Regions from separate parts of the Methylophilus sp. Leaf408 genome, predicted to be linked through region 2. Evidence: predicted binding sites of a transcription regulator. Region 2 holds the regulator's gene; each other region holds the start of a gene.
The links. Region 2 encodes sigma-54, which starts transcription at its own class of promoters, with help from an activator protein. Its sites were predicted from a motif close to TGGCACNNTTCCTGCT; they were not measured.

Region 1 (2,206 bases), on a different contig from region 2:
ACCACCAGGCCACCACTAACGTTTGGTACCCAATATGCAAATTTAATGTTTTCTGTACTCATCACCCAATCTCCAAATCTGTTTTTCTCTAATACTGGTTTTCTCTAAATACTGGCCTGCGTCAAACCGCTTGCAGGCTGGCAGCCTTCACAAGTTCACGATGTGTTAATAGTGGCAATGCCCGCTCTATCGCCAGCTCAATCCGCGCTTTCACGGTTTCGCTTTTCACTTTGTAGTTTTCAAAGTCGCCCTCGGTGGCGTATACGCCAATAGGCAAGGTCAATGCCTGGAAAAAGCTGAATAGCGGCCTGAGCTCATGGTCGATAATCAGGGCATGGCGCTCACTGCCGCCGGTCGCTGCCAGCAATACCGGCACATCAATCAATGCTTCGTAATTGACCAGATCAAACAGGTGTTTGAACAAACCAGTGTAAGACGCGCGGTAAACCGGCGTCGCCACAATCAGCAGATCAGCGGTTTCAATCGCTTCAATATCTTTCTGCACTTTCGCAGGCAGCTGTTTAGGGTCAAATGAAGACACCAGGCTGCTGCCGATTTCGCTCAACTCAATAGAATGCAGTTCAATCGGGATATGCTGGCCCAGCTGCTGGGTCAAGGCTTCTACCAGGGCGGCAGTGCGTGAAGGTAATTTATAGCTGCCTGATACAGCAGTAACTTTTAATGGACGACTCATGTGTGGCTCCTAAACTTTGGTTGCCGGCGCCAATTTGATGTGTTCAATATCGGTGAGCCAGCTCCCTATAGATATAGCAGCAACCATGCCAGGAGTATTTTTTCATATATTTCAATGACTTATGAAAATTAAGCGCCATTTAACCATGTTGAAATTTAGCTATATATGCTGATGCACTGCTGATATAGCAGCAGCTAAAACAGAAATACAGCACCTGACTCACGCTTTACCAGCTAAAAACTGGCTATTAGGTGCTGATTAATCAGCACCCATTCAGCAGAAAGCTGTTTCTAAAGCGCTCAACGTAATCACGAAATTAAATAAAACATTTAAATTCAATTACTTATCTATTGGCATGCTAAATGCAATAGCTACACCGACGCGCAGCGCTATTTAACAACTAAATGACTGCGCTTTTAAATCTCCCTTATTTTTAGTTAGAAGGATTCAAATATGACTGCACATGCAAGCAACGTTGCGCATTTGCCCGAGAGCCTGAACCAGGCGCACGAACATCGCGGCAGGGATGCCGCCCATATTATTAAAAGTGATGCCGAAGCCATCGCGGTTGCACATCAGGTAGCCACTGAAATCGCCAAAGAGGCTTCAATCCGCGACAAGGAAAGACGCTTGCCGCGCAAAGAGCTGGATTTATTCTCCAGCAGCGGCTTGTGGGGCATTACCGTGCCTAAGGAATATGGCGGCGCAGGAGTTTCTAATAAAACCCTGGCAGAAGTGATTGCAATAGTGGCAGAAGCTGACCCCAGCATAGGCCAGATCCCGCAAAACCATTTGTATATGGTGGAAGGTTTGCGCCTGGATGGCACGGATTTCCAGAAGCGCTACTTTTTTGACCTGGTGCTGCAAGGCGTACGCTTTGGCAATGCCTTTTCTGAAGTCGGCACCAAAAGCGTCAATGATGTGAAAACCAGGCTGACACCCGCCAACAGCGGCTACTTCCTGAATGGCAAAAAATTCTATTCCTCAGGGGCATTGCTGGCGGATTGGGTACCGGTGGTGGCCAAAGACGAAAACGACAATACCGTGGTGGCGTTTGTCCCGGCTGGCGCTGAAGGCCTCACTATTATTGATGACTGGTCCAGCTTCGGCCAGCGCACTACTGCGAGCGGCACCACCATTCTGGACAATATTTTTGTGCCTAGCGAACACGTGGTACCACATCACCTGGCTTTTGACCGCCCTACCGCCATGGGCCCGGTGGCACAGATCATCCAGGCAGCGGTAGATACCGGCATCGCCCGTGCGGCATTTAAGGACACACTGCATTTCGTGCGTAATTACACCCGTCCATGGATAGACACCGAGCTGGAACACGGTTATGAAGATCCGCACACGATCAAGGATATCGGCGACCTGCAAATCCGTATCCATGCGACCGACGCTTTATTGGCCCGTGCCGGCGAGTATATTGATGAAGCGCAACGCAACCCGAACGAAGAAACCGTAGCGGAAGCTTCGATTGCAGTGGCTGAAGCCAAGGTGCTGAGTACT
Region 2 (2,206 bases):
AGTGGAAGTGGCCATTGAAGGCGAGAGTATTGGTATCAGCCAGTTACTGAAACTGGCTGGCCTGGTAGAAAGCACCAGTGAAGCGATGCGTGCTATTCAACAAGGTGGCGTGAAACTGGATAGCGTAAAAGTGGAAGACAAAAATCAGCAATTGGAAAAAGGCGTGGTGGTGGCCCAAGTTGGCAAACGCAAGTTCGCCAAAATAACCATTAAGTAATAACTGCTTGAAAGTAAAAGGCCGCTTTTTAGCGGCTTTTTTCTGGAAGATAGAGATTACGTTTTAAAGTGACTTACGCAAATTGGCGGGTGGAATGCTCAATGATTCACGATATTTGGCAATGGTCCGGCGCGCTACCACAATGCCCTGTTGGGCCAGGGTGTCGGTAATCTGATTATCTGATAATGGTTTTTTGACGTTTTCTTCTGCAACCATTTGTTTGATCAGTGCGCGGATCGCCGTCGCCGAGCAGGAGCCGCCAGCATCTGTGGCAACCGAGCTGCCGAAGAAGTATTTCAGTTCATAAACACCACGTGGTGTGAGCATATACTTATGCGTAGTCACCCTGGAAATGGTGCTTTCGTGCAATTCGAGTTCTTCAGCAATCTCACGTAATACCAGCGGGCGCATGGCAATGTCACCGTGCTCAAAAAAGTTGCGCTGCCTATCCACAATTGCTTGCGATACGCGCAATATGGTCGAGAAGCGTTGCTGGATATTCTTGATCATCCATTTGGCTTCCTGCATCTGGCTTTGCAGATACTGGCCGGAACTCTCACGATTACGTTTAAGGATGTCGGCATACATCTGGTTGATGCGCAATTTAGGGATCACGCCGTCATTCAGGGTTGCCACCCAGATGCCTTTGATTTTTTTGACCACCACATCATGCTGGATAAAATGATCGTGGCTGAAATTGGAAAATTCGCTACCCGGCCTCGGGTTTTGCTGGCGGATTAGTTGTTGCGCGCCTTTGAGTGAGGCTTCATCGCAACTCAATTGTTTGCGCAGCTTCACAAAATCTTTATTGGCAAGTAGTGCCAGGTGATCTTTGACCAGCGCGATGGCGGTTTTCAGGTAGGGCGTATCCGCAGGCAAGGCATTAAGTTGCAATAACAGGCACTCACGCAAATCGCGTGCGCCTATGCCGATCGGGTCGAGATTCTGGATCAGCTTGAGTGCGGTTTCCAGTTCGAGCAAGTCAACCTCAAGTTCCAGCGGCAGGTTTTCAACAACCTCCTGCAGATCCTGTTCGAGATAGCCGTCATCATTAATGCTGTCGAGCAGCAGTTTAACCAGGCTCATATCGCGGTGTGATAAATGCGCCAGCTGAATCTGGTCTATGAGGTGCTCACGCAAGCTGATGCTGCTGGCATCCTGGCGGGAGAAATCGCCGTCTTCATCGTCATTATTGTTGCGGCCTGCCTCGTCCCAATTGCTGGTACTGCCAAATTCGCCATAATCATCTTCAAATTCCGGCGGTGTGAATTCTTCATTAAGGTTGGGTAATTCGCCTTCATTACCGCTAAGGTCATCCCGTAATTCTTCACGCAAAGTATCGGCTGGCGAAGAGATATCCTGCTGAATGGCTACGTCAAATGAACTGGCATCTTCCACTTCAGCCTGAGCCTGCAACGGTGCATCGGGCGTGTTATCTTCAAACTCGCCTTCTTCATTGTCAGCCATTTCCAGTAAAGGATTTTCCTGCAAGATGGCTTCCAGCTCCTGGTTAAGTTCCAGCGTCGACAATTGCAACAGACGGATAGACTGCTGCAACTGTGGCGTAAGAGCCAGGTTTTGCGACATGCGTAATTGCAGGTTTTGCTTCATAACAAATTACAGCCTAAAGTTTTTGCCCAGATATACTTCACGTACACCTTCGTTCTGGATGATTTCATCCGGCGTACCCGCGGCAAAGATGGCGCCTTCATTCACGATATAAGCGCGGTCGCATATATCCAGCGTTTCACGCACGTTATGATCTGTGATTAAAATGCCTATATTCTGGCTGCTGAGGTAACGGATAATTTTCTGGATCTCGATCACCGCAATCGGGTCAATCCCGGCAAATGGCTCATCCAGCAGAATAAATTTCGGGTCAGTTGCCAGGCAACGCGCGATTTCAACCCGGCGGCGCTCACCCCCTGACAAACTGACAGCCTGGCTATTGCGGATATGTTGGATATGTAGCTGATCCAGCAATGATTC
Region 3 (2,206 bases), on a different contig from region 2:
TTGCCAATATCGGCCAGGATTTATTGCGCGGCTTGAGCATGTTGCACCGCCTGAATATTGTGCACCGCGATATCAAACCAGCCAACATTCATATCGGTAGTGACACCCGCCTGCGGATTCTGGATCTGGGTGTTGCACTAAACCCTACCCTGCCGATGCCAGAGCAGATGGAAAACCCGGGCACACCCAGTTTTATGGCACCCGAGTTGTTTGACGGTAAAGTCGCTGACCGGCAGGCAGACATTTATGCCGCTGGCGTGACACTTTATCATTTGCTCACCCGCAAATATCCCTACGGCGAGATAGAGCCTTTCCAGTCACCGCGTTTTGGCGAGCCGATCAAACCCAGCCGCTACCGGCCAGAAATCCCCGCCTGGCTGGAAAACGTGATTCTTAAAGCGATCGCCAGGAAAGCGGAAGATCGTTTTGAAACGGCCGAAGAAATGCTGCTCGCCATGGAGCATGGCGAATTAAAACCGGTAGTGATTCCACGCATGCCACTGATTGCGCGCGCCAGGCTTGTCAAATGGCAGTGGCTGGCTATCTGCTCTTTGCTGGCCAATCTTATCCTGATCTACTTGTTGTTTATTACCTGACCAGATATCCCTTCTCGTAAAGAATTAAAAACATCTCCAAGTTCAGATTGAAACGCTTACCCTATCAAGACCCATTCTGGTGCAAACGCTTTAATTTGCATCATTCCCGTGCGCTCAGCTGGTTTTTCCAGCCATGCCACCTTTACAAAAATATATCCAGACTCTTCACAAACCGGAATTAAACATCAATAAAACAATCACTTAAAAAATTTTCAGATTTTATCAATACTCTATATCCCAGATTGGCATGTCGCTTGCTAATTGCTCAATAGATATTAAATCTCGTTTTATTAACGATTAGTTTTTATGGACAACGGCGTCCATAGCTTGTTTTTCGAACTGCCACCGGTAGTCGATAGATAAGCTATGGACGCCTTTTTTCGTTTTTAGCTTAGTAAACAGCAATGCATGATCAATGAAATAACGTGTCACATGCTTGCATCTGATGGGGAACATTACGATGAATCAACACACCCGCATAGTAGTTGTCGGCAACGGCATGGTGGGACATTACTTTATGCAGGAGCTGGTCAAGCGTCACCCTGACCTGGCGGCCGCCAACCTGCAAGTGACAGTATTGGGCGAAGAACCACGCCCGGCTTATGACCGTGTGCATCTTTCCAGCTTTTTCTCCGGCAGCACAGCTAAAGACCTCTCCCTGGTCGAGCCTGGTTTTTATGACCGCCTTGGCCTGGAATTGCGACTGAATGCGCGTGTGAGCCATATTGATAGACATCAGCATGTCGTCACCCTGACTGACAACACAACGCTGCCATACGACAAACTGGTACTGGCCACCGGCTCGGTACCGTTCGTGCCATCGGTGGCCGGGCGTGACCGCGAAAACTGCTTTGTGTACCGCACCATTGAAGACCTGGAAGCGATGACCGCAGCAGGTAAAACCTCCAAGAGCGGGGTTGTGGTCGGCGGTGGCCTGCTGGGCCTGGAATGCGCCAAGGCATTGCGTGACATGGGCCTGGATACCCACGTGGTCGAATTCGCCCCGCGCCTGATGGCCGTGCAAGTGGACGAAGCCGGTGGCCGTGTGCTGCGCAGCAAGATTGAGGAGCTTGGTGTGCATGTACATACCAGCCGCAATACCACCGCGATTGTCGATGGCGCGACTGCACGCCACCGCATGGTGTTCTTTGATGAGACCTGGCTGGAAACCGACATGATCGTGTTCTCTGCCGGTATCCGTCCGCGTGATGAACTGGCACGTGAATCCGGCCTGGCGATAGGCGCACGTGGCGGTATCGCGATTGACGATTTCTCACGCTCCAGCGACCACGACATTTACGCGATCGGCGAATGTGCCAGCTGGAACGATGAGATGTTTGGCCTGGTAGCGCCTGGCTACGATATGGCCCGCACGGCCTGCGCGCACCTGGCTGGCGAAACCGCATCAACTTTCAAGGGTGCGGATATGAGCACCAAGCTCAAGCTGATGGGCGTCGATGTCGCCAGTGTCGGCGATGCGCACGGCAAGACCCATGGCTGCCGTAGCTACCAGTACACAGATGAAGTACGCAACATCTACAAAAAAATCGTCGTCAGCGAAGATGGCAAGAAACTGCTAGGCGCAGTGCTGATCGGCAATGCCGATGAAT
Region 4 (2,206 bases), on a different contig from region 2:
TAAACACAACTAACTCCACTAGCGAAAATCCGCGATTAAATTTTCGTATGGAAGATACTATTTTATTTTTTCTTTTGAATTCAGGCATAAGACGCGGGGCTGCCAATCACGGTTACCGGATGTAGCCGGTTTCAGCTTCAACGTTCACTACTATTGATTGAGCTGGTCTATTCCTGTTAGCTACTGTATAAGTAGCTCCTGCATTAATTGCATTAATTAAAGGCTGCCCTAAACCCCTAAATTCCAAAACATTGCTGGATGGTTGTACACCAACATTTCTGGAAAAGGTCATCACATAAGGACCTTCGGTTTCAGGGTTAATGACCTCGCGTCCAGCTTGGCAGTTAACTCCGTTCACAAAACACAAAGTGACGGTATTGGGTATTGCCGCGTTGTTAGTGATTACATACACACTCGTGCGTTGCGCGATGGCAGTCTTCTGCGCATACCGTAATGTAGATGAAAGCAAACCCGCGTCACCGCGGGTTTCGAAAATATCACCATTTGCGAATCGTGGCGCGGCTATTGCTACCATGACACTCATCAGAGCAATCACAACCACTAGTTCAACAAGCGTGAATCCAGAGGAAGCCCTCATAGGTTCTTTAGTTACAATTCTGTGCAATGTTTGCTGCTGTGCCTATATTTCCAGTGTTTACGACACCAGTTTGTTCGGTATATACGAAAGAACAATTAGGAAAACCATTTAAGTTAAAGGTCATTATCCCTGCACCTGGTGTCGCAGTGAAAGTATTAGCATCAAGTTGTTGTAAAGCAGCTACTATCCCACCAGCATTCGCTTGTGGAAACCCAACGCCAGCAACTACGTTTACGTTATTGCCATCCATTAATACCTGGTTACCTTGTTGACCACCAGCAACCCATGCCGCTCTGGCCAAATTAGATGCTGAGCGCACTGAAGCTGCTAAGCCATTCATGCTAGCGCCACGAGCATTACCTTGCACGTTTACAAAACGCGGCAATGCTGTTGCTGCCAAAATACCTAGCACTGCGATAACCACAACCAATTCAACCAATGTAAAGCCAGCCTGTTTTTTCATTCCCTAGACTCCTAATCAAAATTTCCTGCCTTTATTGTCACAGTGACAGGTGCAAACTGCGTTAATTTAATGTCAGCAAAAAGCATGCCAGACAATTTTGGTCCATGTAACCGAATTTTCAAACCGTCCCCGAACCCTTACATTTACAACAGAAAGAAACTATTCCATTGTAAAAATACTTTTTATTGCTTAAAATTTAACCGCCTTTGAGCATGACTGAACTCATATCCCAGATTGGCAGGAACACCCCCAGCGCCAACACCAGGACCAGTGCGCCCAGAAACATAATCATAATGGGCTCGATTTGCGCACCTAGTGTTTTAACGTCATATTCAACGTCAGCTTGATACATATCGGCAATTTCCTGCATCAATTCATCCAGAGAGCCGGATTCCTCACCGATGGCGATCATCTGGAGCACTAAAGGGTTAAATACCCCGGTCTGTGTTGCTGTCCTTAAAATCGTCTCGCCGCGTTCAATCCCTGCAGACATGCTGAGGATTTTGATAGAAATATAGTCATTCTCTACAGTCTGGGATACCAGGCGTAAGGCGCCAAGGATAGGCAATCCGCTACGTGTCGAAAGCGCAAAGCTACGCGCAAACCTGGCCATGGTCCCCTTAAAGATAATCTTTCCTGCGATGGGAATGCGCATTTTTATGCGATCCCAGTTAGAGCGTCCGGAAGAAGTGCTGATATACGACTTAAACATATAGCCCGCACCCACTACCATTGCAATTAGCACATACCAGTAATTACGCATAAAACTGGAGAAAGCGATCAGAATTTTGGTGATGAACGGCAAATCGGCATGCATGCTGGCGAATACTTTTTCGAACTGGGGTATCACCATGATGTTAATCACAATAATAGCAATCGCCATCGCCGTCATCACGAACATAGGGTAACGCAAAGCTGACTTGATCTGCCCGCGCATGAAACGCTCGAATTCGATGTGTTCTGCCAGCCTCAGGAAAATATTATCGAGATTACCAGTGGTTTCACCGACCCGTATCATGCTGATATAAAAGTTATCAAACACTTTGGGATGCTCAGTCATTGCCATCGAAAGCTCACGCCCCGCATCCAGGCTGGTTTTTAGCTGCCCGACGACCTGAGCAAGCTTAGGGTTGCCTACCGAGCTC

Region 1: a site for sigma-54 is predicted at 1,046-1,061, ahead of LPA26_RS07165 (SfnB family sulfur acquisition oxidoreductase). Genes of this name have one in related genera too.
Region 3: a site for sigma-54 is predicted at 840-855, ahead of nirB (nitrite reductase large subunit NirB). Genes of this name have one in related genera too.
Region 4: a site for sigma-54 is predicted at 1,136-1,151, ahead of LPA26_RS14330 (prepilin-type N-terminal cleavage/methylation domain-containing protein). Genes of this name have one in related genera too.

Annotation. Positions count from the first base shown of each region.
Region 1 covers NZ_CAKASK010000001.1:1,538,524-1,540,729, forward strand. Annotated here, with positions in the region: gene sfnG (dimethylsulfone monooxygenase SfnG) at 1-62, opposite strand, end outside; gene msuE (FMN reductase) at 122-694, opposite strand; gene LPA26_RS07165 (SfnB family sulfur acquisition oxidoreductase) at 1,148-2,206, shown strand, end outside.
Region 2 covers NZ_CAKASK010000002.1:481,138-483,343, reverse strand. Annotated here, with positions in the region: gene tyrS (tyrosine--tRNA ligase) at 1-217, shown strand, start outside; gene LPA26_RS13230 (RNA polymerase factor sigma-54) at 281-1,828, opposite strand; gene lptB (LPS export ABC transporter ATP-binding protein) at 1,835-2,206, opposite strand, start outside.
Region 3 covers NZ_CAKASK010000001.1:146,072-148,277, reverse strand. Annotated here, with positions in the region: gene LPA26_RS00670 (bifunctional protein-serine/threonine kinase/phosphatase) at 1-596, shown strand, start outside; gene nirB (nitrite reductase large subunit NirB) at 1,057-2,206, shown strand, end outside.
Region 4 covers NZ_CAKASK010000001.1:1,728,655-1,730,860, forward strand. Annotated here, with positions in the region: gene LPA26_RS08050 (prepilin-type N-terminal cleavage/methylation domain-containing protein) at 1-88, opposite strand, end outside; gene LPA26_RS08055 (Tfp pilus assembly protein FimT/FimU) at 113-598, opposite strand; gene LPA26_RS14330 (prepilin-type N-terminal cleavage/methylation domain-containing protein) at 606-1,061, opposite strand; gene LPA26_RS08065 (type II secretion system F family protein) at 1,258-2,206, opposite strand, start outside.